DNA from 4 places in the Janthinobacterium sp. GW823-FHT01H08 genome. Region 2 is predicted to be linked to each of the others. Evidence: predicted binding sites of a transcription regulator. Region 2 holds the regulator's gene; each other region holds the start of a gene.

Region 1 (7,742 bases), 2.4 Mb from region 2:
CGATTGGAAGGCGGACTGGCTGGAATCGCTGCGCCTGCTGGGAGAGTGACCTTATAACTCGATGGGGGCGACGTCCGTGCCGATATCGGGCGCCGCGTAATGCATGCTGAAATACACGAAAGCGCCGATATTGAGGGCGACCGTGATCCAGAACACGATGCGGAACGAGCGCTTGCTGGACTTGTGGCGCAGCCATTGCTGGGCCAGCACGGCGCCCGGCCAGCCGCACAGCAGTCCCAGCAGCAGCAAGGTGCGCTCCGGGGTGCGCCAGCGTCCCCCTTTCGCGGCCGACTTGTCGATCGCATAGGCAACGAAGCATCCCAGGCTCAGCACGCCATATGCGAGGGCAACCAGGGCGGGGATGTGGAAAAAGAAGGTGGCGAGTAAGTACAGTACGACAAAGAACGCGATGACAAGGTAAGGCATAGGATGTGTTGGCTTGAACGGAGGGCGTGAGTATCCCACATGGGGAGCGATGGCGCCGCCTAAAATAAACAGCCTTGCGCCGTATCGACATGCACGGCGCGGCGGCGGGCGTGGCCCGTTTTCAGCGCTTCGCGGTCGCTGGACAGGGCGATGCCTTCCAGCGCCAACAGGGTTTCCTTGGCATGCAGACCGCCCGCAAAGCCCGTCAGCTCGCCCGTGGCACCGACGACGCGGTGGCAGGGGGCGATGATGGAAATGGGATTCTTGCCGTTGGCGGCGCCCACGGCGCGCACGGCGGCGGGGCGGCCGATCTGGCGCGCGATCTCGCCATAGCTGCGCGTCTGGCCATACGGTATCGTCAGCAGCGCACGCCACACTTCCTGCTGAAATGGCGTGCCGGCAAAATCGAGCGGCACCTCAAAATGCTGGCGCGTGCCGGCAAAATATTCATCCAGCTGGCGCGCCGTTTCCTGCAGCACGGCGCAACCGTCATCGACGCGCATGTCGCCCAGGCGCACGCGGTTCGGCTTGTCGTTTTCCCACAGGATGGCGGCCAGGGCTTCCCCGCGCGCCACCAGGGTCAGCTCGCCCACGGGCGAGGGCACCACGATGCAGTCGTATTCCATGTTGGTTCCTTGATCAGATGGCGCCAGTGTAGCAGGCTGGCGGCAGCCTGCGTATTGCGTGTAGGATAGTGTTTTATCGACATGGAGCACCGGCTTTGACGACGATCCCCACCTATGAGACCATTCGCGCGATTGCCCAGCGGCTGGTGCACGAGCGCTATCCCACGGCCGTGGCGGCCATCATCGGCGGCTCCTTCGCCACAGGCCGGCAAACGCCTACTTCCGATATCGACTTGCTGCTGCTGTTCGACCACGTCGATTGCGCCTGGCGCGACACCCTCGTGGCCGAGGGGCGCACGGTGGAACTGTTTGCGCACGACGTGGCCACGTTCACGTATTTTTGCAAGGAAATGGATGCGCCGGGCGGCACGGTGCCGCTGGCGATGATGGTCGTCGAAGGGGAAAACATCGTCGCCGCCGGCGACGCCTACGCGCAGCTGCACGCGCTGGCGCACGCTTTCGACACGGCCGGGCCGCCCGCGCTCGACGCGGAAAACCTGCAGCGCCGGCGCTACGCCATCACCACCGCGCTGGAAGACCTGGTCGACAGCACGCACCCGGGCGAGGCGCTGGCCGTCGCTTGCCAGCTGTACGAAGCGCTGGCCGACCTGCACTTGCGCGCGGCGGGGCAGTGGAGCGGCGGCGGCAAGCACCTGTTCCGCCGCCTGCAGGCCTTCGACGCCCTCATCGCCGGGCAGCTCGATGGCGCGCTGCGCCTGGTCGCCGGCGACTTGCCGGCCGGCCAGCGCGCGTTCGGGCAAGTCGCCGCCGCCGTGCTGGCGCCCGTGGGCGGTCCCTTGCTCGACGGCTTTACCCTGCCGGCGCCCGCGCACTGGCGCGCTTAAAACGTCGTGCGCACGGCCAAGCTGATGTTGCGCGGTTCACCCCAGAAGACGCCGTCGAAGAAGCCCACGTTGCGGTAGTACTTTTTATCGAGCAAGTTATTCACGTTCAGCTGCACGCTGGCGTGGCGGTTGAGCGCATAGCTGGCCATGGCGTTGACCAGCGCGTAGCCCGCTTGCGGAATGTTGGTGATGGTTCCCGATGGCGGGCGGCCGTACCACGATTCGCTGTAGGTGGCGCTTTGCGCCGTCATGCTGGCGCCCGCCCTCAAACCGGCCAGGCGGCCGTCGAAGCGGTAGCTGGTGGCCAGGCGCAGCAAATGGCGCGGCTGCGTGGTGGCGGCGCGGCGGCCATCGGCCTCGGCCGCGTGCAGATAGGTATAGCCGCCGCTCGCTTCCCAGGCGGGCGATAACTGGCCGGAGACGTCGAACTCGACGCCCTTGGCCGTCACGCCGGCGCCATTGGCCACCATGGCCTGGCCGCCGTCGGGCAGCAAGAAGCCGGGCGGCACCGTGCGGTCGAGTTCCGCCATGTTCTTTTTCTTCGTATGGAACAGGGCGGCCGACGCGTTCAGCTTACCTTCATAAAATTCGCCCTTGATACCCAGTTCCGCATTGTCTCCCGTTTCCGGCGCCAGGAACTTGTTGTTGCGGTCCTTGCTCGATTGCGGGTTGAACAGCTGCGTGAAGCTGGCGTAGGCCGAATACTGCTTGTTGATATCGAACACGGCGCCCACATACGGCGTGACTTCATTGCGCGTTTCCACGAAGTCGCTGTTGTCCGTGTGCACGCCTCGTGTATCGTAGTTGCGCGTATCCGTGCGGTAAGTACTGCTGCGCGCGCCGATGATCACATGCAGCGGGTCGGCCAGGCTCAAACGTGTGCCCACATAGCCGCCCGCCAGGCGCGTCACGGTTTCCGTGTGCGAGCCGTCCGGGTGGAACACGGGGCGGGGGATGTTGCCCGTCCAGCTGCGGTAATCGGGGACGACGTTCGGGTAGTTGATTTCCGCCTCGCCGCCCAGCGAGCGGGCGCGCTGGTTGCCGCCGTTCCAGCCGGCGATGGCCGTATGCTTGCGCCCCAGCAAGGTAAACGGGCCGCTGGCGTAGACGTCGAAATTATCGCCCGTGGTCTTGCCCGGGCCATAGGCGCCCGTCCACAGCAGCATGCCTTCGCCCGTGGCCGGATCGGGCTTGCCGCCGCCCGCATAGGCGACGGTGGTGCGGTTCGTGCTTTCCGTGCGCGCATAACCAAGGTGCATGTTCCAGTTGCCGGGCAGGCGCTGGTCCAGCGACGTGAAGATGGTGTGCTGCTTGTTGGCCCAGGTGCTCCAGGGCGTCGTGAGGCTGGTGTTGCGCGGCAAGTTCGCCAGGCTGCCATCCGCATTCCAGTACGGCACGGCACCCCAGGTGGCGCCTGTCGGCTTGTTGTCCTGGAAGTCGACGCCCGCCGTCAGCAGGGTGCCGGGACGCACGTCCGCTTCAAGGATGGCCATGCCCACCGTCTTGCGCTCGTGGTACATGTCCAGGTAGGAATCGCGTTTTTGCCAGGCCAGGGCCGTGCGCGCGCGCACGCTCCCCTCCGCGTTCAGCGGCGTGGACAGGTCGGCTTCGAAGCGCTGGTCATCCCAGCGGCCCATGATGAGACCGGCGCTGGCCTGGAAGTCCTTCGTTGGACGCTTGCGTATCATGTTGATGGTGGCGGACGGGTCGCCCTTGCCGCCCATCAGGCCCGTGGCGCCGCGCACGACCTCGATGCGGTCATACAGGATGGTGTCTTGCAGCGGCGCATTGCCGCCGCGCGCCATGCCGTCGATCTGGAGATTGTTGATGCCGAAGCCGCGCGCATAAAATGTCGTGCGCTCCGTGTCGTTCTGGCCCACCTGGATGCCTGTCGTCTGCGCCAGCGCCTGGTCCAGCCGCACGGCGCCCAGGTCGTCGAGCAGCTGGCGCGTGATGACGCTGACCGATTGCGGCGTCTCGCGCAGCGACAGGTCCATGCGCGTGGCGCTGCGCGCTTCGCCGGCCGTGTACGACTGCGTGCCTTCCGTCGTCGCGGTCGACTGGCCCAGCACGGTGACGGCGGGCATGGTCACGTCGGCCGCGGCGGCGTCGGCGGCCTGTGCCGGCAGGGCCACGCCGGCGGCAAGACTGAGCAGGCTGATGTGTAATACACGGGGGAGGGCGCGCAAGGCGGGCTGGCGCGAAGATGAGAAGGCTGTCGTTGATTGCATTATTTTCCTGGATATTTTTAGTCGTGAGTGTTCCTATCTCGTCTGGCGAGCTGCTCAGTAGCTGGGGGATGGCGTAACGCTGGCCCGTGGTCTGGCTTGGATAGCAGTTCCACCGCAAGGCCCGGCGCGGACGGGCAGTGGAAAAGAAAGGCGCGCGATTCCTGCCACTTTTGTGAATAAGAATCATTATCAATATAGGTGATATTTGCCAAATAATCAAGCGTGTGCACCAAAGGAGTGCAGGCGGGAGTGCCGGCAGACCCGGGGCGGCGCATCGGCTTGCCTTCTGCGATAATGCAGGCGCTGACAAATATTTTCCTTAATGAAAGAAATGCATGCGTACATGGATCGCTTGTGCCGGATGGTTGTGTGTCGTTTCGCTGGGTCAGGCCCAGGAACACGCGCCGCCGCCGGCTGTTCCCGCGCCGCTGCAGAGCGCCAGCGTGCCGCCCGCCGCCGATGCCGTTGCGCCACCGCTTGCGCCGGCCACATCCGCGGCATCAGCACCCAAGGCAACGGCGCCAGCAGAGGAAGCCTTGCCACCGCAAACGGTGACGATCACGGCCACCAGCGATGCCAGGGCGCCGCACGTGCGGTTCACGGCATACCGTGAAAGTTATCTGACGGCCAGGAAAGTGTGGCAAGTGTCGAGCGGCAGCGTGGTCATGGCCCTGCGCCTGATTCCTGCCAAGCTGAGCGCCACCATCGACGATGTGCGCGTGGCCTTGCAAGGCAATGGCGCCCCCATGCCGATCAAGGTGTCGGCCGGCGGCGTGTTTGTCGTGCCGCTCAACGATGATATTGCCGCGCAGGACGGCACGTTTTTGGTGAACAAGGGCAGGGGCGAGCTGACGGCCAATATCGTGCTGCAGCCGTCCGTGGCGCGCGATGCGTGGAACGTCACGCGCGTGGGGCAGGTCTTGCGCGACGCCCGGCGCGCCGTGCGGGCCATCACGCCGTGGTACAAGCGGCCGTTCGCCAGCGACGTGCAATCGCTGGCCTTTTGCGCGGCCGAGCGGGGCAGCGCCTTGCAATTGATGGATGGAGAACAGCTGATCGCGACGCTGCCCATGAACGAGGCGGCCGTCAACGACATCAACCAGCCCGTGTTTTGCAAGATTTTCGACGGCGAAGACAAATACCCGGGACACTACCGCGTGGTCATGCCCGAGCAGGCGACGGTGCTGTTGCTGTAATTAACTGCTAGTTAGGCTGGCGCTGCACCAGTTCCAGCGCCGCCGCCAGGGCCAGGTCCATGGTGGCCTGGTGGAAGATCAGCCACTGCGGCAACAGCGACAGCGCATGGCGGCCCTGTTCCAGGTCGCCTTCATCGACGGCGGCCCAGGCATGGTGCAAGCCGCTGAGCACGCGGGCATGCTGTTCGCGGTGGTTGGCCAGCGAGGGAAAGCCGATTTGCTCCATCAAATCTTCTTCCTCGCGGAAATCGCGTTCGACGGCCGCAATCAGCTCGCGAAACGCCACGCTGAAATGCTGGTCGCTTAATTGCCCCAGCCGTGCCAGCTCCTGAAACAGCGCCTCATGCGCCTCGTCGATGGCGGGAACGCCCAGCGCCATCTCATCTTTCCAATGCGATTTACCCATGCCGATGCCCCCGGTGAAGTCCGTCGCGGCGCGAAGCGGACTGTTCCAGTGTGGACGCAGCGAAGGGCGAAATCCATGATCTGGATCAAAAGTATGGTGAAGAGGGGAAGAGGAAAGCAAGACAAAGACAAATCGACGAAGGGAACAATTCCCCACTCGCAATAAAGCGGTCTTAACGATGCGCCGTGTTACCGAGCGCCGCTGAAAAACGCCGCTGGCAAGGCGTCTTTGACGCAGACAGTACGCTAGTACGGCAAGTCAAAGCAACGCAGCCAGCGACGTTTTCTCAGCCGCGCGTCTTATTGCCGAGGCCAGCGGGCCCACAGAGCTTGCGCATCGACATTCGGCACCTGCAACTGCTGTCCGGCCGACGTCTGCATCGCATCCCTCAGCACGAGGGGCACGAGCATCAGGGCCGACAAGGCAAGGCAGAGCAGCACTTTGAGCGTCAACATGGTCGTCTCCCGGTGTCCCGGCGGCGGCGCGGGGATGCGGCGCCTGCCGGTCACGTCCTATGTACTACCATGCTTGCAGTTTAGTTCATCTGATTGAAACTTCAACTAGTTGCTGTGATGCACTGCACCAGTGACGCCTCTTATTTGGCCTTGCGGCTGCGCCGCGGCTTGCCTGCGGCGGGCAGGAAAGAGTCGAACCACACTTGCGTCAATTGCCGCGTATTTTTCGCCGCTTCGCGCTTGACGGCGGCCGTGGCGTGGCCGCGCGCCGTGTTGGCGACGCGGTTGGCGGCGCTCAGGTACATGCTCATCCAGGGGTTTTTCATGGCTAGCCTCGCAAACAGTGGGTGGGGGCGGCGCGGATATGCCGCCATGCCGCTACTGTAGTCCGATGGCCGGCGCTGACCGTGCGGCGGCCCACATAGCCGGGCGGCGCTGGCAATGTGCTGAGGCAGATCAATACACGTCGCGGCGGTAGCGCCCGGCCGCCAGCAGGGCGTCGAGACCGTCCTGTCCCAGCACTTCTTGCAGTACAGCATCGATTCCCGCCGCCATGCCTTGCAGGCTGCCGCACACGTAGACGATGGCGCCTTGCGCCAGCCAATCGCGCAGCTCGCCGACGTTGGCGCGCAGGCGGTCCTGCACGTATTCGCGTTTGCCGCCCTCGTTGCCGTCGCGCGAAAAAACACGGTCCAGGCGCGCCAGGTGGCCAGCGTCCAGCCAGCCTTGCAACTCTGCGCCGCAGACGCTGTCAACAGCTTGCTGGCGCTCGCCGAACAGCAGCCAGTTACGGGCCAGCCCCGCCCGCTGGCGCGCGCGCAGGTGCGACCGCAGGCCTGCCAGGCCGTAACCGTTGCCGATATAAATGCAGGGCACGTCGACCAGGGCGGGCGCGAAGGCGGGATTGGCTTGCAGGCGCAAACGGATGCCGGCGCCCACTGGCGCGAAGCGCGTGAGCCAGCCGGAACAGAGACCGTACCCGTCGTTTGTGCCGCCCGCGTGGCGCTCCTGGCGCACCAGCAATTGCAGTTCGCCATCGGATGGCAGCGAAGCGAGCGAATAGCTGCGCGGCGCATGCTGGGCACTTTGCGCGTCGCCCTCGCTGCCATCCGCGTTGCAGGCGATGATTTCCGCCAGCGCGCCCGCTTCCCAGGCAGCATCGGCGGGGCCCGTCAAGGTGATTTCATGCAGTTCGCCGCCCAGGCTGCCCGGGTTCAGCAGCACGCGGCGCGTCAGGCGCCATTCGGCGTACGACGCTTCTTCCTGTACGCCGATGGCGTCGATGGCGCTGCCGCTGCAGCTGCAGCTGGCCAGCGCTTGCGACCAGGCGGCCAGGGCGGCGGGGTCATGCTTGTCCACTTCGATCAGCGGGAACATGGGCGTGGCGCCCAGTGCTTGCAATTGTTGCGCCAGCGCATGGCCAAAGCCGCAGAAGGCGCCGTAATGGCGGTCGCCCAGGGCCAGCATGCCGAATTCCAGGCCCGCCAGCGGCGTGCCCGCCGTTTGTTGCAGCAGGCGCGCGAAGCGGCGCGTGCCGTCCGGCGCCTCGCCTTCGCC
Region 2 (7,742 bases):
GCTTGATCTGTGCAATGGCAGAACGCTATATATCGGTGTATATTACGGGCCTGGTTCTCTTCTCATCAAGGATACGATCATGCGCCTCACCTCCCTCGCCCGCCTGCTTGGCGTCACCCTGCTCGCCACTGCCGCTACCTCCGCCCTTGCCGGCGAAGTGGTCGTGTCGGCCGCAGCCAGCCTGACGAACGCGTTCAAGGATGCGGCGCAAAGCTACGAGGCGCAGTATCCGGGCAGCAAGGTGTCCCTGAACTTTGCCGCCTCGGGCGTGCTGCTGCAGCAGATCGTCAAGGGCGCGCCCGTCGACGTGTTTGCCTCTGCCGACCAGGAAACCATGGATGCGGCGCAAAAGCAGGGCCTGGTATTGCCGGCCGACCGCATGGACTTCGTCGGCAACAGCCTGGTGCTGATCGTGCCGCACGATAGCAAGCTGGGCATCAAAGCTTTGGCCGACCTGACGCACAAGGGCGTGACCCGCGTGGCCATCGCCAACCCGGCCAGCGTGCCCGTCGGCCGCTATTCGGAAGGCGCGCTGAAGAAGGCGAAGCTGTGGGAAGCCGTGCAGCCGAAAGCCATCGGCACGCAAAACGTGCGCCAGTCGCTCGACTATGTGGCGCGCGGCGAAGTCGATGCGGGCTTTGTCTACGCCACCGACGCGGCCATCATGAAAGACAAGGTGAACGTGGTGCTGGACGTGCCGCTCGACGCGCCCGTGCTGTACCCGATCGCCACCATCAAGGGCAGCGGCAATGCCGCCGAAGCGAAGCGCTTCGTCAGCTATTTGCAGACGGCACCGGCGCAAGCCATCCTGGCCAAGTACGGCTTCAAGAAACCCTAACGCCACCGCGCCCGCATGGATATCGCCTGGACCGCGCTGGCCCTGTCGCTGAAAGTGGCGGCCTGGGCCACGGCGCTCAATTTGCTGTTCGGCATCGGTACGGGCTATCTGCTGGCGCGCACGCGTTTTCCCGGGCGCGAGCTGCTCGACGCCCTGCTGACCCTGCCGATGGTGATGCCGCCCACCGTGCTTGGCTATTACCTGCTGGTGCTGCTGGGCCGGCGCGGCACCCTGGGCGTCTGGCTGCAGGACAACTTCGGCATCAACCTGATCTTTACGTGGCAGGGCGCCGTGATCGCTTCCACGGTGGTCGCCTTTCCCCTCGTCTTCAAGCCCGCGCGCGCCGCCTTCGAGGCCGTTGACGGCCAGCTCGAGCAGGCGGCCCGCGTGCTGGGCATCTCGGAGCTGGCGATTTTCTTTCGCGTCACCTTGCCGCTGGCCTGGCGCGGCATCCTCGCGGGCGTGCTGCTGGGCTTCGTGCGCGCGCTGGGCGAGTTCGGCGCCACCCTGATGGTGGCCGGCAGCATTCCCGGCAAGACGCAGACCCTGTCGGTGGCCGTGTATGAAGCCGTGCAGGCGGGCCAGGACGACGTGGCCAACACCCTCGTGCTGATCACCTCCGCTGTCTGCATCGTGGTGCTGCTGTCGGCTGGCCGCCTGGCGCCGGGGCGCGTCGCGCACAAATGAGGCCTATGATGACGTCCATGCAACTCGACCTCGACATTCGCGCTACCTTGCGCTCCGGCAAACGCCGTTTCGACCTGCACGTGCAATGCACCTCAGGCAGCCAGCGCATCGCCATGTATGGCCCGTCCGGCGCCGGCAAGAGCATGACCCTCAAAGCCATTGCCGGACTGTTTACACCGGATGCGGGCCATATCCGCCTGAACGGGCGCACCCTGTTCGACTCGGCCGCCGGCATCAACTTGCCGCCGCAGCAGCGCAATGTCGCCTACCTGTTCCAGGATTACGCGCTGTTCCCGCACCTGACGGTGCGCCAGAACGTGGGCTTCGGCCTGGCGCGGGGCTGGTTCAATCCGCGTGCGCGCGAAAAATTGCAGAGGGTCGAGCATTGGCTCGATGCCTTCCACTTGCAGGAACTGGCGCACCAGTTTCCCGACGAGTTGTCCGGAGGCCAGCGCCAACGGGTGGCGCTGGCGAGGGCGCTCGTGGCCGAGCCGAACGCGCTGCTGCTCGACGAGCCGTTCGCCGCCCTCGATCCGGCCCTGCGTGTCAAAATGCGCCTGGAACTGAGCCAGTGGCAGCAGCGCCTGGACGTGCCCATGATCCTGATCACCCATGATCCGGAAGATGCGCGCATCCTGGGCGAGCATGTGCTGTACTTGCGCGACGGACAGATCGATAACAGGGAAGAACACATGGCATTGGGTGAACGCATTGGATAAATCAGCGGCAGCGGAAATCGGCCTGCAAGGCTCGGTATGGATGACGGTGGGCGGAGAGCACCTGGGCGGCGCCGGCAGGGTGGAATTGCTGGGCGCCATCGCCGAGTGCGGCTCCATCACGCAGGCAGCCAAGCTCGTCAAGATGAGCTACAAGGCGGCCTGGGACGCGATCGACGCGATGAACAATCTGGCGGGCGAGCCGCTGGTCGAACGCCTGACGGGCGGCAAGGGCGGCGGCGGCACGCGGCTGACGCAACGGGGACGCCAGCTGGTCGACAATTTCCGCATCATCGAGCGCGAGCATGCGCGCTACCTGCGCCAGCTGGGCAGCCAGGCCGAAGGCATCGCCGACGATCTTTTACTCATACGGAGAATGGCCATGAAAACCACGGCACGCAACCAATTCCTGGGCAAGGTGGCTGAACTGAAACAGGGCGCCGTCAACGACGAAGTCACGCTGGAATTGCCCGGTGGCCAGCACATCGTGGCCATCGTCACGCAAGGCAGCAGCGCAAGTCTGGGCCTGGTGCCGGGCGCGGAAGCGTTTGCGCTGATCAAGGCATCGTCGATCATCCTCGTGGCCGACAGCGCAGGCGCGCGCTTTTCCGCACGCAATCAGCTGGCCGGGCTGGTGACGCGGGTGCAGACGGGCGCCGTCAACACGGAAGTGGTGCTGGACTTGCCGCGCGGCGGCACCATCGCCGCCATCATCACCAACCAGAGCAGCACCGAGCTGGGCATCGAGATCGGCAGCAGTGTGACGGCGATTTTCAAGGCGTCCAGCGTGATCCTGGGCGTGCCAGCGTAAATGGGGTAGGTCGGATTAGCGCGCAAGCGCGTAATCCGACAAGGTTCCGGGGTCAGACCCGGCGGGTCTGACCCCAGTTTTACGTTGCAGGCTTAATCCTTCAGCCTGGACAACCAATCGGCCGCCGCCGCCAGCGCCTGCTCCAGTTCCTGCGCCGTCTGCGCCAGCAGCGCCGGCACTGCGTCGAGGCGGCCCGCATCGATGGCTTCCTCGGTGGCGAACGCGGTGCGGATCAGGCGTTTCGTGCCCAGGGTGCCGACGGAGCCGCGCACGCTGTGCAGGATGCGCGCCACGTCGCTGTGGCGGCCTGCCTGCAATGCTGTTTCGGCGTCGCGCATGGGCGTCATGCCCTTGTTCAGCGCGTCTTCCACCATGCGCCGCAGCACGCCGCGCCCTTTCGCGTCGCGCCCCATCACGCGCATCAGCGGCGCCATGGAAAACACTTCCTCATCGGCGACGGGCGCCGGCCCGGCCGTCTGCACTGGCGGGCGCTTGGGCAGGTGGCGCAGGATCACTTCCATCATCTCTTCCACCACCACGGGCTTGGCGATGAAATCGCTGATGCCGGCCGTCATGCAGCGCTCGCGCTCGGACGCCAGCACGCCGGCCGTCATGGCGATCACGGGCAGGCTCAAGCGTAGTTCCGTGCGGATGATGTGGGTGGCGCTGAAGCCGTCCATGACGGGCATCTGCATGTCCATCAGCACGATGTCGTAGCGCAGCGCTTCCGTGCGCAGCCGTTCCACCGCTTGCAGGCCGTCGCCCACCACGTCGAGGGTGGCGCCCATGTGTTCGAGGATGCCGCGCGCCACGGCCTGGTTCAAATGGTTGTCTTCCACCAGCAGGAAATGCACGCCGGCCAGTTCCGTGCCCAGCGGCTGTTGCAGCATGCGCTGCTCGCCGCCGTCGTGCTTGGTAATCAGCGCCTGGTGCAGGGCGTCGAACAGGCTCGAGCCCGTGATGGGCTTCATCAGCACGACGTCGGCCTCGGCCGCGCTGGAGATTTCCTCGAGGTGGTTGCGGGCGAAGGCGTTGACCATCACCACGATGGGCTGGCGCTGGCCGCTGGCCGCCTGGCGGATGGCCTTGGCCGTGGCCAGGCCGTCCATCACGGGCATGTGCCAGTCGGCCAGCACCACGTCGTACGGCTGCTGCTGCGCCAGGCGCTCGCGGTACAGTTCGATAGCGGCAAAGCCGGAGTCCACTTCGTCGGCCAGCCAGCCCCACGCCTCGATCAGCTTGACGATCAGTTCGCGCGTGGTGCGGTTGTCGTCGGCCACCAGCAGGCGCAGCTGGCCCAGGGTGGGCGTGCGCCGCGTTTCGGCCGGCTGCGCCAGCATCTCGAACGGCACGCTGAACCAGAAGCGGCTGCCTTTGCCTTCGCTGCTGGCGACGGCGATGTCGCCGCCCATCATGTGGATCAGCTGTTTGCTGATGGCCAGGCCCAGGCCCGTGCCGCCGAAGCGCCGCGTGATGCTTTGGTCGCCCTGCGAAAACGCGGCAAACAGCTGCTGTTGCTGCAACTCCGTCATGCCGATGCCCGTGTCGCGCACTTCGAAGCGCAGCCAGGCGCGGCCCTTGTCTTTCTCGGCCAGGCTGACGGCCACCACCACTTCGCCGCTCTCGGTAAACTTGATCGCGTTGCCGGCCAGGTTGACGAGAATTTGCTGCAGCCGCTGGGCGTCGCCCATGAGGCGGCGCGGCACGTCGGGCTCGACGGCAATCGCCAGTTCCAGCTCCTTTTCGCCCGCATTCATCGTCATCGTCGTGGCCAGCGTGTTCATGACTTCGTCGAGGTCGAATTCGACGGGCGACAATTCCATGCGGCGTGCCTCGATCTTCGAATAATCGAGCACGTCGTTGAGGATGCCCAGCAGCGACTGGCCCGCCACGCGCACCATGGTCAGATACTTGCGCTGTTCCGTATCGAGCTTGGTATTGCCCAGCAAATACACCATGCCCAGCACGGCATTGAGGGGCGTGCGGATTTCATGGCTCATGTTCGCCACGAAATCGCTCTTCGCGCGGTTGGCCGCCTCGGCCCGGTCGCGCTCCTGTTCCAGCTCCGCCGCGCGCGATTCGAGCTCCTGCTGCAAGCGGTCGCGCTCGCTCATCAGGCCGTTGAACGCTTCCGTCAGCTCGCCGATCTCGTCGCGCTGCTGCACGGGCACGGGAGTGAAACGGCTGCCGCTGGTGCGCAGCGCCTGCAGGGTGTCGCGCAGGCGCACCAGCGGCGAGAGCAGGCGCACGGTGACCCAGCCCAGCACGGCTGCCGCCAGCAGCGAGGCGAGGATGCTCCACAGCACCAGCCGGTACAGCACGCCGTCGAACGGTTCGAAGGCGTCGTCGAGGGGCAGCGAGGCGGCCAGCAGCCAATTTACGGATTTCAGGCGCTTGAAGCTGTTGACGGCCGTGATGCCGCGGCTGTTGGTGCTGACCATGGTGCCTTCGCCATCGTCCTTCAGCAGCCGGGTGGTCGTCAGGTTGGCGTTCGGCAGGCGCGGCTGCAGCAAACGGCTGGTGTCGGGATGCAGCACATAGCGCGGCACGGCGCCGCGCGTGAGGACGAAGTAATAGCCGCTCTTGCCGATCTTTTCCGAGCGCAACCTCCCCAGCAGGTTATCCTTGTACAGGCGCAGCACGCCGATCACCACGCCGGCCACCTGGCCATCGGCGCCCAGCACGGGCGCGACCATCTGCACGATGGGCATGCCGCTCGATTTGCCCAGCATCGGCTCGGTGATCATGGGCTGGCGCGTGCGCAGCACGGTCTGGAAATACTCGCGCTCGGCGACGTTGATGCCGGCGCGCCCCGCCACTTCCGGCATGTCGGCCACGACGGCGCCGTGCGCGTCGAGCACCAGCACGTCGTCGAACAGCACCAGCATCGAGCGGCGCGAATAGTATTCGCGCAATTGGGCGGGCTGGGTGATCAGTTCTGGCGGCTGCTGCCGGGCCGTCAGGGTGACGATCTGCAGCAGCATGCCCAGCTTGTCGTCGAGCTCGGCGGCGGTGCGGCTGATCAGGGACGACTGCTGGCTCAACAGTACCTTGGTGAAATCGTCGCGCATGTGCTGCACCTGGATCATGGTGACCAGCGCGATCATGGCGATCGAGGTCAGGCTGGTGGCCAGCGCGACTTTTGCTTTGATGCCGAGAGGCTTCATGATTTCCTTTTCAGTACCGGGCGGCACAGGCGGCAGATAATGCTGTCAGGAATTTTCCTATCAATACCCCAGCTTGGCAAGCGCCGCCACGCAAATTGCCCTCTCCGCATGGGCTTTTGACGATGTTGCCATATAATTAAAGTCGGAACGTCGTTTATTCAGCGAAATTGCGGTGAAATTGGCACACGGCAACCCTGTATGCAGTAAACTTGTTGTTGCATTTTCTAAAAGGTACCGACATGACTGAAGCGCTACTCACTCCAACCTCGCCCACAGTGACCGTGGAAGCGTTGCGTGCGCGATGCTCGACCTGCAGCATGCATCAATTGTGTCTGCCGATGGGCCTCGACGTGGGCGACATGGACAGACTGGACCAGATCATTGGCCGCCGCCGCAAGATCGTGCGCGGCGCTTCGCTGTTCCGCATCGGCGACTCGTTCCAGAACCTGTATGCGATCCGTCTGGGCCACTTCAAGACCTACCAGATCAATCCGGGCGGCGAAGAGCAGGTGACGGGTTTCCAGATGGCGGGCGAACTGCTGGGCATGGACGCCATCAGCGCCGACCGCCACCACTGTAATGCGGTGGCGCTGGAAGACAGCGAAGTGTGTGAAATCCCGTTTTCCAGCCTGGAACAATTGCTGGGCAATATGCCGACCCTGCTGCGCCATTTCCACCGCATGATGAGCCAGGAAATCACGCGCGAGCAAAGTGTCATGCTGTTGCTGGGCAACATGCAGGCGACGCAGCGTTTTGCCGCCTTTATCGTCAACCTGGCGTCGCGCTATGAAGCGCGCGGCTATTCGGCCAGCAAATTTCAGTTGCGCATGTCGCGCGAGGAAATCGGCAACTACCTGGGCCTGACCATCGAAAGCGTCAGCCGTTTATTGTCGAAATTCAAGAAGGAAGGCTGGCTGCGCGTTTCCAACCGTGAGATCGAGATCTTGCAGCCGGCCAAGTTAAAAGCTATTACAGCCGGCACCGACGTCTGCAAGTAACAGCACCGTCAAAACCTACTGCGCGTCGTGCTTTGCGGCCTGCGATGCTCGCTGTGCTATAGCACAGCTGTGCTTCTCAGCCACAAATCACTGCCGCTCGCTACGGTTTTTTCCCGGCGCTGTACGTTATAGCTCTTCATCCGCGTGCAGCGCGATGCTGCGTTGCACAGGCCAGGTCCAGATGCCGGACAGGCGCCACTCGCGTTTGTCGTTTTCCACCAGCACTTGCCAGCGGCTGCGCTCGAGCATCGGCAGCGTCACGGAAAAATTGCCGGCCGCATCGGGTTGCACCAGCAGCTTGATATCCTTTTCCGGCAGGGTCGCATGCGCCAGGTGCAGCTGCAAAGGCCCCTGGTACGCCTTGCCGAAGCTGTGCACGGAGCCGCTGAGGCGCGCTGCAGCGACGTCATACGACAGGGTCGTATCCATGGCCAGGTCGCTGGCGATCGTGTCGCGCTTCAAATCCTGGTTGATCGCCTTGCCCTGCTTGTAATAGTCGCCCACCACCAGCGCGTCGGGCTGCGT
Region 3 (7,742 bases), 2.1 Mb from region 2:
AAGCGCTACAAATCGCTGTGCCTGCACGACCCCGTCTGGTACGACCACATGCCGTACATCCCTTTCCCGGATAACTGGCCCGTCTTCACACCGAAGGACAAGGTCGGCGACTGGCTGGAGATGTACACCAAGGTGATGGAACTGAACTACTGGGGCTCGACGTCATGCGAATCGGCCAGCTTCAACGAAGCCAGCGGCGAGTGGACGGTGCAGGTGCTGCGCGATGGCCAGCCCGTCACCCTGAAGCCGCAGCAGCTGGTGCTGGCGACGGGCATGTCGGGCAAGGCGAACATGCCGAAGTTCAAGGGCATGGACGTGTTCCAGGGCGAGCAGCAGCACTCGTCGCAGCATCCGGGACCGGACGCGTATGCCGGCAAGAAGGTGGTCGTCATCGGCGCGAACAATTCCGCGCACGATATCTGCGCCGCCCTGTGGGAAGCGGGCGTGGACGTGACCATGGTGCAGCGCTCGTCGACGCACATCGTCAAGTCCGATTCCTTGATGGACCTGGCGCTGGGCGACCTGTATTCGGAACGGGCGCTGGCGGCCGGCATGACCACAAACAAGGCCGACCTGACGTTCGCCTCGATCCCATACAAGATTTTGGCCGACTTCCAGAAGCCCGTCTTCAAGGCCATCCGCGAGCGCGATGCGGACTTTTATGCGCGCCTGGAAGAACGCGGCTTCATGCTCGATTTCGGCGACGACGATTCGGGCCTGTTCATGAAATACCTGCGCCGCGGCTCCGGCTACTACATCGACGTGGGCGCCTCCGAGCTGGTCGCCGAGGGCAAGATCAAGCTGAAAAGCGGGGTCGGCGTGCAGGAACTGAAAGCCCATTCCATCGTGCTGTCCGACGGCACGGAGCTGCCCGCCGACCTCGTGGTGTACGCCACCGGCTACGGCTCCATGAACGGCTGGGCGGCCGACCTGATCTCGCCCGAGGTGGCGAATAAAGTGGGCAAGGTGTGGGGCCTCGGTTCGGCCACGACGAAGGACCCGGGCCCGTGGGAGGGCGAGCAGCGCAATATGTGGAAACCCACGCAGCAGCAAGCGCTGTGGTTCCACGGCGGTAACCTGCACCAGTCGCGCCATTATTCCCAGTACCTGTCGCTGCAGCTGAAGGCGCGCATGGAAGGGTTGAACACGCCCGTATATGGGCAGCAGGAAGTGCATCACCTGGCGTAAAGGCGATGCAACCCATGTAGGTCGGATTAGCGCGGGAAGCGCGTAATCCGACACCTTGTTGGCGGCTCATGTCGGATTACGCGCGGCGTTGCCGCACTAATCCGACCTACCGCCACCACCCACTCAAAAAAAATGGCGGCGGACCGAAGTCCGCCGCCATTTTTACGTCATGCAGCCAACGATTACTGCTTGATGGCTTCGATCGCAAACGTCAAAGTGACGTCATCGCTGACGGCCGGCGCATATTTGCCGGCGTTGAATTCCGAGCGCTTGATCTTGGCCGTGGCGTTGGCGCCGCAGGCGTCTTTTTTCAGCATCGGGTGCGGTGCGCAGGTGAACGAGGTGACGGTCAGGGTGACTGGCTTGGTCACGCCTTTCAGGGTCAGGTTGCCTTCCACGGAGGCCAGCTTGTCGCCGTCGAAATTGAACTTGGTCGATTTGTACGTGGCGACGGGATACTTGGCCGTGTCGAGGAAGTCTTCGCCCTGGATGTGCGAGTTGAACAGGGTCGAACCCGTATCGACGGACTTGGTGTCGATCAGCACTTCGACGGCGCCCGTCCTGGCGGCGCGGTCCAGGGTGACCTTGCCGGTGGTGTTATTGAAACGGCTTTGCTGCGTCGAGAAACCCATGTGGGTGTATTCGAAACGGGGGAAAGTATGGCTGCCATCGATGACATAGACTTCCGGAGCGGCAAAGGCGGACAGCGAGAAGCCGGCGGCGGCGATAAAAGCGAGCAGTTTTTTCATTGTAAATTCCTGTTTGGAGTGGAGGATGTCAAAACCGCAACCGGCGGCAGGCGGGAAGCGCTGCGGCTGATTGTCTGGCTTCAGTTGCAACAGATTATGCATGGCATGAAGATCGATGTAAAACGGAAAATATACCTAGTTAGCATCGAAAAAATCGATAATAACGGTAAGGATGTCCACGACAACGTCTTCTGTTGCCGATTATTGTCTGCATTGCCAAAAATATCCAGCGTTATCCGGCGCCTCAGACCAGGCCGCAAATGAGAATGATTCTTGTTATTACCCTACAGGATTGTTATCATTGCGGCCCCGGCAAGCCTGCAGCTTCGCCTTGATTCCTCCATAATAGCGCAGCACATACGGCAGAAAAACATGACGGCCACCCGCCACGATACGCACACCTTGAACGCACAGCCCATCGTTTCCCCTCCCCGCAGCCAGGGCCTGACAGCCGGCGCCCTCGCCTGATGGGCGAGCCGCACGCCCAGGCCTCCCTGCGCGAAGCGCACGGCGCGCGCCTGCGCCGCTGGGCCTGGACCGCTGCCGGCGCCCTGATGGTGCTGCTGGGGATCATCGGCGCCATGCTGCCCGTCATGCCGACGACGATTTTCCTGATCCTCGCCCTGGCCTGCTTCAGCCGCGCCTCGCCGCGCCTCGAGCACTGGCTGCTGCACCATCCGCGCTTCGGCCCGCCGCTGCGCCAGTGGCGCGAACACCGCGCCGTGTCGCGGCGCGGCAAGGCCATGGCTTGCCTGGGCATGGCCATCGGCTTCGTCGCCATGTGCCTCGGCCATCCGCCGTGGTGGGTCATCGCCATGGTGGGCGCCATGGAGCTCGCCGTGCTCATCTACCTGTTGCGCCGTCCCGAAGGTCCTGCGGCCAGCGGAGCAGAATCTGCCCGTGAAGAGGACAATCGCAGGCAGTAAACGGCCCTGCCCGCGGCGAAAAAACGGCAACTGAGCCGAACCGCACATAAAATCACCGCGATGCCTGCACAGGGCGCGTCGAACTTTTCACCAAGATGCGGCTCCGCCACGCCAGTCCACGCGATTAAATTCGGCAAGAACGCCGCTTTCCCGCTTTTTTCACTTGAAAACAGTCGCATAGACATTATTTGCATATTCAAAGCAAGATTCTGTCGTAGGAGTAATAACACGATCGGAGGTATACTACGCAACCGACGTAACAGGCTGGGCGATTTGGCCCCTGCAAGCAAGCCTGTGACGGTCCAATAAAAAAGGAAACACTGCATGACCACACCACACCGTACGCCGGTGATTCGCATCGATGGCGCGAACAAGACCTTCGCGCTGCCCAAAGGCGAACAATTCCACGCGGTCAAATCGGTCACGCTGGAAGTCTATCCCGGTGATATTTTCGGCCTGATCGGCAAGAGCGGCGCCGGCAAATCGACCCTGCTGCGCCTGATTAACCTGCTCGAGCGCCCCGACAGCGGCACCATTACCGTGGCCGGGCGCGAACTGACCCGCCTGGGCAAGAGCGAACTGCGCGACGCGCGCCAGAATATCGGCATGATTTTCCAGCAATTCAACCTGCTGCAAAACGCCAGCGTCTTCGACAACGTCGCCTTCCCCCTGAAAATCCATGGCACGACCAAGGGCGAGCAGATCGCCGCCAGAGTCGAGGAATGCCTGGCGCTCGTCGGCCTGTCCGACAAGCTGCACAGCTATCCGGCGCAATTGTCCGGCGGGCAGAAGCAGCGCGTGGCGATCGCCCGCGCCCTGGCCAGCCACCCCGACGTGCTGCTGTGCGACGAGCCGACGTCCGCGCTGGACGCGGAAACGACGCGCGCCCTGCTCGACACCCTGCGCGACATCAATGCGCGCCTCGGCGTGACCATCGTCATCGTCAGCCACGAGCTGTCGGTGCTGGGCGCCATCTGCAACCGCGTGGCCGTCGTGGAAAACGGCGCCATCGCCGAACAATTCGACTTGAGCGACACGGCCACTCCGCGCAAGACGGCGCTGGGACGCGAGCTGGCGTATTACGGCACCGAGGCGTTTGAAGCCACTGCATGGAAGGATGCAACACATGTTTGAAGAATCGATCAATAACGTCATCAAGCTGCTGCCGGAAATCTGGGTAGCGCTGGGCCAGACCATGACCATGCTGGGCATCGGCTTGACCGCCGCCATCCTGATCGGCGGCCCGCTGGGCATTTTGCTGTTCCTCGTCTCGGAAGGCCAGTCGCTGGAAAACCGTCCCCTGTCGACGATCCTGGGCTGGCTGGTGAATACCGTGCGCAGCTTCCCCTTCATCATCCTGCTCGTCGCCCTGACGCCGTTTACGCGCATCATCGCGGGCACCTCGATCGGCCCGCTGGCGGCTGCCGTGCCGCTGTCGTTCGCCGCCATTCCCTACCTGGCGCGCCTGGTGGAACAGAACCTGCGCGAAGTGCCGCGCGGCGTGATCGAAGCGGCGCACGCCATGGGCGCGTCGGAAATGCAGATCATCTTCCGCGTGCTGCTGGTCGAAGCGCGCTCCGGCCTCGTGCTGGCGCTGACCGTGCTGTCGATCAGCTTCCTGTCGTATTCGGCCGTGGCCGGCGTGGTGGGCGGCGGCGGTATCGGCGACCTGGCCATCCGTTACGGCTACTACCGCTTCGAGACGGACATCATGGTCGCCACCGTGGCCATCCTGATCGTGCTGGTGCAAACCATCCAGTTCGCCGGCACGCGCATCGCCAAGCGCCTCGACAAACGTTAATTCAAATTCAGAAACAAGGACCTGCATGAACCACCTTCGCCGTAATTTGCTCCTGGCCGCCGCCAGCCTGGCCTTCGCCACCGCCGCCCATGCCAAGGACCCGAAAGAACTCGTCATCGGCACCAGCTCCGGCCCGTATTCCGACCAGCTGAAGCTGGGCATCAAGCCTATCCTGGAAAAACAGGGTTACAAGGTCAAGATCGTGGAATTCAACGACTACGTGCAGCCGAACTACGCGCTGGCCGAAGGCTCGCTGGACGCCAACGTGTTCCAGCACATCGTCTACCTGACCAAATTCGCCACCGATAACAAGCTGCCATTGAGCGCCCTGATCACCGTGCCGACCATGCCGATCGGCCTGTACGGCGGCAAGCAGAAAACCCTGGCCGAAGTCAAGAACGGCGCCACCATCACCATGCCGAACGATCCTACCAACCAGGCGCGCGCGCTGGTGATGCTGGCCAAGATGGGCTGGATCAAGCTCAAACCGAACGTCGATCCGCTGCGCGCGTCCGAACGCGACGTGCTGGAGAACCCGAAGAAGCTGAAACTGGTGCCGCTGGAAGCGGCGCAGCTGCCACGTTCGCTGGCCGATGCCGACTACGCTTTTGTGAACGGTAACTTCGCCCTGGCCGCCGGCATGAAGCTGACCTCGGCCCTGAGCGTGGAAAAGATCTCGGACAGCTACATCAACCTGGTCGCCATCCGCACGGCCGACAAGGGTAAACCATGGGTGAAGGACCTGGAAGCGGCCTACCGCTCGCGCGCCTTCCTCGACGCGACGAACAAATACCTGGCCGGTTACGAAAAGACGGACTACCAGCTGGCGCTGGAAAAGACGCTGAAAAAATAAACAGCGTGCACCAAACGTAAAAAGGACGGCCAAGGCCGTCCTTTTTTATTGTCCGCGCCTTGCGGGCGCCATCACTATTTAGAAGCGGTAGCCCACGCCTACGCCGATCAGGATAGGATCGACTTTGACTTCGCTGATCTTGGCGCCGCCGGCCAGTACGTCGCTGCGGATCTGTACTTTCTTGATGTCGAAGTTCAGCGACCAGTTTTTGTCCAGTTTGTAATCGACACCGGCTTGCAGCGAGTAGCCCCAGCTGTCATGCTCCAGGCGGCCTGCGCCGTTCAGCAATTTCACGTCCGAGATATTCGTGTAGTTCACGCCGGCACCTACGTATGGGCTGAACTGTTTTTCAGGCATGAAGTGGTATTGCAGCGACAGGGTCGGCGGCAAATGCTTGAAAGTACCGATCTTCGTGCCGGACAAGGTAACGTCATGCTTTTGCGGATACGTCAGGATCAGCTCGGCAGCGATGTTAGGCGTGAAGAAATACGAAATATCGATTTCAGGAATCGTCTTGCTGCTGACGTGAATAAGGTCGGATGCGCCGACGCCACCAACAGGAGCAGATTTGTTGGCCGGATCGATGTGCACGGCGCGGGCACGGACCAGCCATGGGCTTTCCTGTGCCATTGCGTTGCCGGCGAAGGCGCCGATGGCGGCCAGGACGATTGCTGCTGCAGTTGCGGACTTTTTCATTCTAGTTCCCTCTTTTTGTCGTTAAGTAACGCTGCGAAGTCTAAGAGTGCAGTGCAACAAAAACTTTGATCCACATCAAATAGTGCTAGATGGCATCACTAGACGGATTTTTTCCTTTGCCCAAGTCAAGAAAATGCGGCAATGCAGCGTGACCGGATGCAAGGTCCCCTATTTCAGCGGCCAGCCAGCCGCGCAATGCTGAGACAAGTTGCGCGCCGCGCAATGGTTACTTGCGCCGATGTCACTGGATTGCCGCCGGCCCCTGCAGCATACTATTTCCAGTGCACACATGATAATGGTAATGATTATCATTTGCGATATAATGGCTTACCTCGCTCAGCGACTACAAAAAGGAATGGGAGACATGGATATATTGAGGGAACTGCGTGAATCGGGCTTGAAAGTGACCATCCCCCGCTTGCGGATTCTGCAGCTGTTCCAGGAAGGCACGATCAAGCACCTGAGTGCGGACGATGTCTACAAACTCTTGCTGGCTGAAAAGATCGACGTGGGCCTGGCCACCATCTACCGCGTACTGATGCAGTTTGCCGAGGCCGGCATTCTGTTTCGCCGGCACTTCGAATCGGGCCACGCCGTGTTCGAACTCAATGAAGGCCAGCACCACGACCACCTGGTCTGCACGGGTTGCGGCAAGGTCGATGAATTCGTCGACGAAGGCATCGAACTGCGCCAGAACGAGATCGCCGCCGAACGGGGCTTCGTGCTGCACGAGCACGCGCTGTCGCTGTACGGCACCTGCGCCGAGTGCACGGCGAAGAAAGTCCCGCCGCGCAAAGCCTCCTGAGGCAGCGCGGAAGGTAGCGCCTGGCAAGCCACCTGCGCTACACTGCGTGCGCCGCAGCTCAACAAGGGACAAGCATGTACATCGGAGAAATCGCCCGCCTGGCGGGCACCTCGCCCAAGGCCTTGCGCCACTATGAAGCGCTGGGCTTGCTGGGCGACGTGCGCCGTTCCGGCGCCTATCGCGTCTACACGCAGCAAGACCTGGCGCAGGTCAAACTGATACGCCAGGCGCAGGTCCTGGGCTTCCGCCTGGCCGAACTGCTGCCCGTCCTGGCCGGCGACGATACGGACTGGGCCGCCCTGTCGCGACACATCGACGCCAAGCGCGCGCAGGTGCGGCAGGATATCGCCCGCCTGCGCCAGCTCGACGCGCAGCTGGCCGACATCGATACGGAAATCCGCGACTGCCTGGCGCGCCAGCAACTGCAGGCAGCCTGACACTGCGCGCTTGACTCTGCCCCCAGGGGCAGGCTTTAGCATGCAAGCTCTTCTTTAACGGAAAGCCTGCAGCATGAGCAAAATTACACCGAAGCGCATTTTAATTCTCCTCGGCCACCCGTCCAGCGACAGTTTCTGCGCCGCCCTGGCCGAGGCCTACGCCGCCACGGCCCGCAGCGCAGGCCATACCGTGCGCGAACTGCGCCTGGGCCAGCTGGACTTCGACCAGAACCTGCATGAAGGCTACCGCCAGGTGCAGCCGCTGGAGCCAGACTTGCTGGCCGCGC
Region 4 (7,742 bases), 780 kb from region 2:
TCCTTCATCGGCGTAGCGCCATACACGGCCTTGCTCAACTGGCCAATGATGCCCGCATAGTCGCTGTTGTACAGCGGTTGCGGGCCCAGTTCGCCATTCGGATACGGGTAGTCGGTGGCCGCACTGGCTGGACCGCCGCAGGCGACGTGCTGCAGCGAGTGGTTATGGCCCAGCTCATGCACAAGCGTGGTCAGCCATTCAGGCCAGCTATTGCCAAAGGGATCGACGGAGGCAATGCTGTTGAACCTGGCATCGAGGCCGATGGCCGCCGTGAAGGCATTGCTGCTGCCCGTCGGGTTGATGTAGGCCAGGCCGGCGGTGCGCGTGGAAGACATTCTCGGCACGAAACCATAATAATAGGCGCCGCGGTCTTCCAGTGCACGCTTGTTGTCCAGCTTGTCCAAGGCATCGCTCCACCAGCTGTCGGCCGTGCTGCTGCCTGGCATGCTCAGCGCCGTGCGCGTGGTGATGCTGATATTTTCCGCCGCATACGGATACACGCGCGTCAGTGCAGCACGGATCACCTCGGCGTCCGGCAATTGCGCCACACCATCATCGGTGCTCAGCGGTACCAGCACCAGGTGAATTTTCGCTGCGCTGCCCACCACGGGCGCCGCTTCCTGGCTCACTTGCACGCCGTCATTGCCCACTGCCGTCACGCGCACGCGCACGCCGGGCAAGATCCAGCCAGCAGGCAGGACGGCGCTGAAATTGCCGTTGAAACTGTAATCGCTTTTCACCGTCGGCAAGACCGATGGGCCGCTCATGGTAATGCTGCCCAGGTTGCCGCCATTGGCGGCGGTCGCATTCAAGATCACGGCCGGGCTGGTCTGGCCTGTTTGCGTGGCCAGCACGGAGACGCGCACGGCGGCCGGCTTGCCGCGCGTCAGGCGCAAGGCGGCATCGCTGGAATTCAAGTTCAGTACCTGCGCGAAATCAATGCTGCCCAAGGTAAAGGCCGACACCGTGCCCGCATTCACGGCGATGCGCGAAGCGGCCGACAGCATCACGTTGCCCGTTGCCGACGCTGGCGCAGACAGCAGCAGCTGGCTGCTACTGGCGCTGACGATGACGGCTGGCGTACTGCCCACCGTTGCCGAGCTGACCTGGTCCAGATTGCTGCCCTGCAGCGTCACCGACAAGGTCGCGCCGTTGACGGCCGACGTGATCGACGTCACTGCCACGCTCGCCAGGACCGTGTACGTGTCGCTGCTGATCACATCGTTGTACGGACCGCGCACCGTCAGCGCGCCTGTCGCTGCGCCCGCAGGCACCACTACCGTCACGCTGCCGGCTGTCTGGCTTTGCGGCGTTGCCGCCGCGCCACTGCCGAACTGCACCGCCGTCACGGCGCCCATGCCGCCGCCCGCGATCGTCACGCTGGAACCGACGCCGCCCGTCGCTGGCGCGATGCTGCTCACGCTCAGCGGCAAGTACACATTGACGTTATAACTGGTGGTCGCCGTGCCGCTGGCGCTGACGAGGCTCAAGGCGCCCGTCACAGGGGTGCCCGGCATGGCCAGGGTCACGCTGGTGTCGCTGCTGGCACTGGCGGCAACGTTCACGCCGCCTACCTGGAAAGCCGTCACGCGGCTCAGATTCGTGCCCGTCACCACCAGCCTGCCGCCCACGGCGACATTCGCCGCCGAGACGGCCGTTACGGCAGGAACCACGGCAGGATTGCCCGACGTGGTCGCCACCGCCGTGTCACCACCGCCGCCACCGCCGCAAGCGGACAGGCCCAGCACAAGAAACAATGCAACAAGCAGATGGTTTTTCATGGATGGCAACCATGTTGGTGCAGCGCGATGCCGGGGAGGACACGAGAGAAATGTGACATATTGGTGACTTTTGGTGAGAATGTGATTTCGAAGAACCCATATTATCGGTTAATTCGATTCCCAAAGACAACTATTAATGCTTTTGATTCAATTGGTTTTGATAATAATAAAGTATTCGTCTGGAAATATTTATCTAAGAATTATTCGCCCCCACCTACATGGCCTTGAATCAAAATTATTTTCCTTTGCAGTTATTGCCATACAATCTATTAAAAACAGGCTGCTATGGCGCCAATAATGTGGGAATTTTTCCACAGCCTGGAGGACATATCTTCCTGGCAATTTTGGCGGAAGAATTAACACTTTGAGTAAGATTTTCAGGAATGTCATTTCAGAATCAGGCGCGGCGCAAGCCGATCTGTTGCAAGCAAGCCTGCCGCGAGGCGAACGGCCGCTTTTGCTTAAAACCAAAGCAGCCTGATGCCGTATAATTTTAGACCCGGTGATTCAGGCGATTGCCACCTTCTGCCTGCCCTACCCGGCGGGCACACTCCGTCAGCTGATCCTGCTGGCCCGCAACCGCCCCGTACCTGTCTTGTCGCCGCGCCGCCGCCCGTTTGCCTATTGAAAGCATGAAATGAACGATACCGTGATCCCCGCCATGTCCCCGACCGAAGCCACCTTGCGCGCCATCCTGGCGCAGCGGATCATGATCCTCGACGGCGCCATGGGCACGATCATCCAGCAGTACAAGCTCGACGAAGAAGCGTACCGTGGCGGTCCCGCCGGCCGCTTCATCGATTTCGCCGCACCGGCCGACAGCGGCGCACGCGAACTGTTCGTCAAGGGCAACAATGAGCTGCTGACCCTGACGCAGCCGCACATCATCCAGGAAATCCACGAGCGCTACCTGGCGGCGGGCGCCGACCTGATCGAAACAAATACCTTCGGCGCCACGACGATCGCGCAAGACGATTACCACATGGCCCACCTGGCCTATGAAATGAACGTCCAGGCGGCCAAGCTGGCACGCGCCGCCTGCGATAAATATTCCACCCCGGACAAGCCGCGCTTCGTCGCGGGCGCCCTGGGACCCACGCCAAAGACGGCCTCGATCTCGCCCGACGTCAACGACCCGGCCGCGCGCAACGTCAGTTTCGACCAGCTGGTGGCCGCCTACCTGCAGCAGACGCAGGGCCTGGTGGAGGGCGGCGCCGACGTGCTGCTGGTGGAAACCATCTTCGATACCTTGAACTGCAAGGCGGCCCTGTTCGCCATCGACCTGTTCTATGAACAAAACCCTACCGTCGTGCGCCTGCCCTTGATGATTTCCGGCACCGTCACGGACGCCTCGGGCCGCATCCTGTCGGGCCAGACCGTGCCCGCCTTCTGGAATTCCGTGCGCCACGCGAAACCGCTGACCATCGGCCTGAACTGCGCGCTGGGCGCCGCCCTGATGCGCCCGTACGCGGAAGAACTGGCCAAGATCGCCGACACTTTTGTTTGCATCTACCCGAACGCGGGCTTGCCCAATCCCATGAGCGACACGGGCTTCGACGAGTTGCCAGCCGACACATCCGCCCTGCTGCGCGAGTTTGCCGACGCGGGCTTTTTGAACATGGCGGGCGGCTGCTGCGGCACCACGCCCGAGCACATCGCCGCCATCGGCGAGTTGCTGTCGAAAAACACGCCGCGCACCGTGCCGGCCCCGTCGCACGACTTGCGCCTGGCGGGCCTGGAACCGTTCGTCGTCAACGACGAGTCGCTGTTCGTCAACGTGGGCGAGCGCACCAACGTCACGGGTTCCAAGGCGTTCGCGCGCATGATTCTCAACGAGCAATACGACGAAGCCTTGTCCGTGGCGCGCCAGCAAGTGGAAAACGGCGCGCAAGTGATCGACATCAATATGGATGAGGCGATGCTCGATTCGCTGGCCGCCATGACGCGTTTCCTGAACCTGATCGCCTCGGAACCCGATATTTCGCGCGTGCCCATCATGGTCGACTCGTCGAAATGGTCGGTCATCGAAGCGGGCCTCAAATGCGTGCAGGGCAAGGCCATCGTCAACTCGATTTCCATGAAGGAAGGCGAAGAGGAATTCCTGCGCCAGGCGAAACTGTGCCGCCGCTACGGCGCCGCCGTCATCGTCATGGCTTTCGATGAAAAAGGGCAAGCCGACACCTTCGAGCGCAAGATCGAGATTTGCGCCCGCGCCTACCACCTGCTGATCGATGCGTTGGACTTCCCGCCGGAAGACATCATTTTCGACCCGAACATCTTTGCCGTGGCCACCGGCATCGAAGAGCACAACAACTACGCCGTCGACTTCATCAACGCCACGCGCTGGATCAAGGAAAACCTGCCGTACGCGAAGATCTCGGGCGGCGTGTCGAACGTGTCCTTCAGTTTCCGCGGCAACGATCCCGCCCGCGAAGCCATCCATACCGTCTTCCTGTACCACGCCATCAAGGCCGGCATGACCATGGGCATCGTCAACGCCGGCATGGTGGGCGTGTACGACAACCTGGACCCGGAATTGCGCGAGCGCGTGGAAGACGTGGTGCTGAACCGCCGCGAAGACTCGACCGAGCGCATGATCGAATTTGCCGGCACCCTGAAGGCGGGCGGCAAGGCCGAAGCGCAAACCCTGGCCTGGCGCGAGGGAACAGTACAGGAACGCCTGTCGCACGCGCTCGTGCATGGCATCACGCAATTCATCGTGGAAGACACGGAAGAAGCGCGCCAGGAACTGCTGCACAATGGCGGGCGCCCCATCCACGTGATCGAGGGACCGCTGATGGCCGGCATGGACGTGGTCGGCGACCTGTTTGGCCAAGGTAAAATGTTCCTGCCGCAAGTGGTGAAATCGGCGCGCGTGATGAAGCAGGCCGTGGCCCATCTGATTCCGTTCATCGAGGAAGAAAAGCTGCTCGAAGAGCAGCGCACGGGCATCGTCGCCAAGCCGAAGGGCAAGATCATCATGGCGACCGTGAAAGGCGACGTGCATGACATCGGCAAGAATATCGTCACGGTAGTCTTGCAATGCAATAACTTCGAAGTGGTCAACATGGGCGTGATGGTGCCGTGCTCGGAAATCCTCGCCCGCGCCAAGGTGGAAAACGCCGACATCATCGGTCTGTCGGGCCTGATCACGCCGTCGCTGGAAGAAATGGCGTATGTCGCCAAGGAAATGCAGCGCGACGAACACTTCCGCATGCTGAAGATTCCCCTGCTGATCGGCGGCGCCACCACCAGCCGCGCCCACACGGCCGTGAAAATCGCGCACAACTACGAAGGCCCCGTGATCTACGTGCCGGACGCTTCGCGTTCCGTGTCCGTGGCGCAATCGCTGCTGACGCCGGAACAGCGCGACAAGTACGTGGAAGACATCGAACTCGACTATGCGCGTATCCGCGAACAGCACGCCAACAAGAAGGCCCTGCCCATCCTGCCGCTGGCGCAGGCGCGCGCGAACAAGATGGTCGTGCCGTTCGACGGCCCGTGCACGCCCGTAAAGCCGAAGTTCATCGGCCGCCGCGTGTTCAAGAACGTGGATCTGGCCACGCTGGCCAACTATATCGACTGGGGCCCATTCTTCCAGACCTGGGACCTGGCCGGTCCCTTCCCCGCCATCTTGACGGATGAAGTGGTGGGCGACGCGGCCACCAAGGTGTACGCGGAAGGCCAGGCCTTGCTGAAAAAACTCATCGACGGACGCTGGCTGACGGCCAACGGCGTCGTCTCCTTGCTGCCAGCCAATAGCGTCAATGACGACGATATCGAGGTGTACACCGACGATACGCGCAGTACGGTGGCGTTCACGTATTACGGCATGCGCCAGCAAGGCGTCAAACCCGTGGTCGACGGCGTGCAGCGCCCGAACCAGTGCCTGGCCGACTTCATCGCGCCGAAGGCGTCGGGCGTGAAGGATTACATCGGCATGTTTGCCGTCACGTCCGGCCTGGGCATCGAAAAGTATGAAAAGCGCTTCGAGGATGCGCACGACGATTACTCGTCCATCATGCTCAAATCCCTGGCGGACCGCCTGGCCGAGGCGTTTGCCGAGTACCTGCACGAACGCGTGCGCAAGGATTTGTGGGGCTACGTGCCCGATGAACACTTGGGCAACGACGACATGATCGCCGAGAAATACGTGGGCATCCGCCCGGCGCCCGGCTACCCGGCCTGCCCCGAGCACACGGTCAAGAAAGAGATGTTCGAGGTCATGCAGGCCGAGGAAATCGGCATGCAGCTGACGGAATCGTATGCCATGTTCCCAGGCGCGGCCGTCTCCGGCTTCTATTTTGCCCACCCGGAGTCGAAATACTTCGTCGTCGGCAAGATCGGCATGGACCAGGTGGAAGACATGGCCAAGCGCCGTGGCGCCAGCATCGAAGACGTGGAACGCTGGCTGGCGCCCAACTTGTCGTAAGCACCATCGCCTTGCGCTGCGGCGCGCGGAACTTTTCGCGCGCCGCAGCGCACTAACGCAGTATGCCGGCCGGCATGCTGCATGCCCGCTCCGGCCCGTTCCCCAACCGGCAAGGAGGTAATATGGCAACCAACTTCAAACTGAAACGCTGGCAGGACCAAGTGATCCTGTTGCTGGGCCTGTGGCTGCTCGTCTCGCCCTGGGCCTTTTCCTATCCCGAAGGCTCGCCGCAGATGATCAACGCCTTTGTCTCGGGCCTGGTCATCGCCGTGCTGGCCGCCTTCGATCTGTACAAGACCTATTTCTGGGCCGTCGTCGTCAACCTGCTGGTGGGCATCTGGGTCGCCGCCTCGCCGTGGGTGCTGCGGCTGGCAGATCAGCGCGTCGTCATGTGGAACGAGCTGATCGTCGGTATCGCCGTCGCCGTGCTGGCCCTGTGGGAGCTGCGCACCGACCCCGAACTGCACAAGCACTGGCCCGGCGCTGCCGCGTAGCGCAGCTACCGGCGTAAAAAAACCCTGCCACGGCATGCCGTGCAGGGTTTTTTAAAAGTGGAAATCCGGGACGTTACAGCGGGTAGGTCGGATTAGCGCTTGCGCGTAATCCGACAACACCGGTCAGTGCCAACAATGTTGTGTCGGATTACGGCCCTTTGGGCCTCGGCGGCCCCACCTAATCCAACTTACAGCGCATAACGCACTACGTTATCGCTCCATTCGTAGGCCGCCATTTCCAGTTCCACCAGGTCGTCCGGCGACATGGCCAGGTCGCGCAAGGTCGGCACGATCTCGCCTTCCATGTCTTCGATGCGTTCGATGCATTCGGCCAGGCGCAGCAGGTCGCCGTAGAAGCCTTCGCGCGACAGCAGCGCTTCGGCCACTTCGTCGATCACTTCGATCTGGCTGAGGATTTCCGACATCGGCACGCCGAACAGGGTATCCATCAGCGACATGATGCCGACCGTAAAGGCGATATCGGCCGAATGGGCATGGTTCGGGCGCAGTTTATGCGCGAGCAATTCGAGTAAACGGCCGCGCGTGGTCGCCAGCATCAGCAGCGGCGTCATACTATGGCCACGCTTGCTTGGCTCCGCGTACAGCATGATTTGCAGCCAGCGCTGCAGCTGGCGGCGGCCCAGCACGGTCACGGCCTGGCTCAGCGAATCGATGCGCTGGCGCGCACCCACGGCCGGCGTATTGACCAGGCGCAACAGGTTCAGGGCCAGCGACACGTCGCGCTTGATGGCACGCTCGATGTCCATGTTGTCGGCATCGGAGGTCACCAGCGTCATCAGTTCCATGACGGCCAGTTGCGACGGCGACAGCTTCTTGCCCGTCATGATGGCGGGCTTGGCAAAATAATAACCCTGGAAATAATCGAAGCCCAGGTCCAGGCCCGACTTGAATTCTTCGCGCGTCTCGACCTTCTCCGCCACCAGTTTCTTGTTTTCCTGCTTGAAACGGGGCGCCAGCGCTGCCAGCACTTTCGGGTCGACCGTGCTCATGTCCATCTTGACGTATTGCACCAAC

The links. The regulator FNR, encoded in region 2, switches genes on or off when oxygen is low (the NO sensors DNR and NnrR bind a similar motif). The targets are predictions, from matches to a motif close to TTGATNNNNATCAA.
Region 1: AC3RCG_RS12200 (bacteriohemerythrin) is a predicted target of FNR. The motif match lies at 5,806-5,819, and genes of this name have one in related genera.
Region 3: AC3RCG_RS19310 (OmpW/AlkL family protein) is a predicted target of FNR. The motif match lies at 6,279-6,292, and genes of this name have one in related genera.
Region 4: AC3RCG_RS04805 (IPT/TIG domain-containing protein) is a predicted target of FNR. The motif match lies at 1,939-1,952, and genes of this name have one in related genera.

Annotation. Positions count from the first base shown of each region.
Region 1 covers NZ_CM179504.1:2,704,762-2,712,503, forward strand. Annotated here, with positions in the region: gene AC3RCG_RS12170 (hypothetical protein) at 1-49, shown strand, start outside; gene AC3RCG_RS12175 (DUF1294 domain-containing protein) at 52-426, opposite strand; gene AC3RCG_RS12180 (methylated-DNA--[protein]-cysteine S-methyltransferase) at 486-1,052, opposite strand; gene AC3RCG_RS12185 (nucleotidyltransferase domain-containing protein) at 1,148-1,897, shown strand; gene AC3RCG_RS12190 (TonB-dependent siderophore receptor) at 1,894-4,128, opposite strand; gene AC3RCG_RS12195 (hypothetical protein) at 4,464-5,324, shown strand; gene AC3RCG_RS12200 (bacteriohemerythrin) at 5,332-5,730, opposite strand; gene AC3RCG_RS12205 (hypothetical protein) at 6,030-6,185, opposite strand; gene AC3RCG_RS12210 (hypothetical protein) at 6,326-6,511, opposite strand; gene AC3RCG_RS12215 (PepSY domain-containing protein) at 6,642-7,742, opposite strand, start outside.
Region 2 covers NZ_CM179504.1:292,976-300,717, reverse strand. Annotated here, with positions in the region: gene modA (molybdate ABC transporter substrate-binding protein) at 80-838, shown strand; gene modB (molybdate ABC transporter permease subunit) at 854-1,525, shown strand; gene AC3RCG_RS01260 (sulfate/molybdate ABC transporter ATP-binding protein) at 1,534-2,244, shown strand; gene AC3RCG_RS01255 (TOBE domain-containing protein) at 2,285-3,052, shown strand; gene AC3RCG_RS01250 (response regulator) at 3,145-6,219, opposite strand; gene fnr (fumarate/nitrate reduction transcriptional regulator Fnr) at 6,459-7,217, shown strand; gene AC3RCG_RS01240 (FixH family protein) at 7,344-7,742, opposite strand, start outside.
Region 3 covers NZ_CM179504.1:4,316,259-4,324,000, forward strand. Annotated here, with positions in the region: gene AC3RCG_RS19280 (NAD(P)-binding domain-containing protein) at 1-1,188, shown strand, start outside; gene AC3RCG_RS19285 (YceI family protein) at 1,371-1,937, opposite strand; gene AC3RCG_RS19290 (YbaN family protein) at 2,405-2,863, shown strand; gene AC3RCG_RS19295 (methionine ABC transporter ATP-binding protein) at 3,188-3,997, shown strand; gene AC3RCG_RS19300 (methionine ABC transporter permease) at 3,990-4,664, shown strand; gene AC3RCG_RS19305 (MetQ/NlpA family ABC transporter substrate-binding protein) at 4,690-5,517, shown strand; gene AC3RCG_RS19310 (OmpW/AlkL family protein) at 5,596-6,213, opposite strand; gene fur (ferric iron uptake transcriptional regulator) at 6,578-7,018, shown strand; gene AC3RCG_RS19320 (MerR family transcriptional regulator) at 7,093-7,455, shown strand; gene AC3RCG_RS19325 (NAD(P)H-dependent oxidoreductase) at 7,529-7,742, shown strand, end outside.
Region 4 covers NZ_CM179504.1:1,068,902-1,076,643, reverse strand. Annotated here, with positions in the region: gene AC3RCG_RS04805 (IPT/TIG domain-containing protein) at 1-1,781, opposite strand, end outside; gene metH (methionine synthase) at 2,419-6,213, shown strand; gene AC3RCG_RS04795 (SPW repeat protein) at 6,336-6,707, shown strand; gene AC3RCG_RS04790 (EAL and HDOD domain-containing protein) at 6,896-7,742, opposite strand, start outside.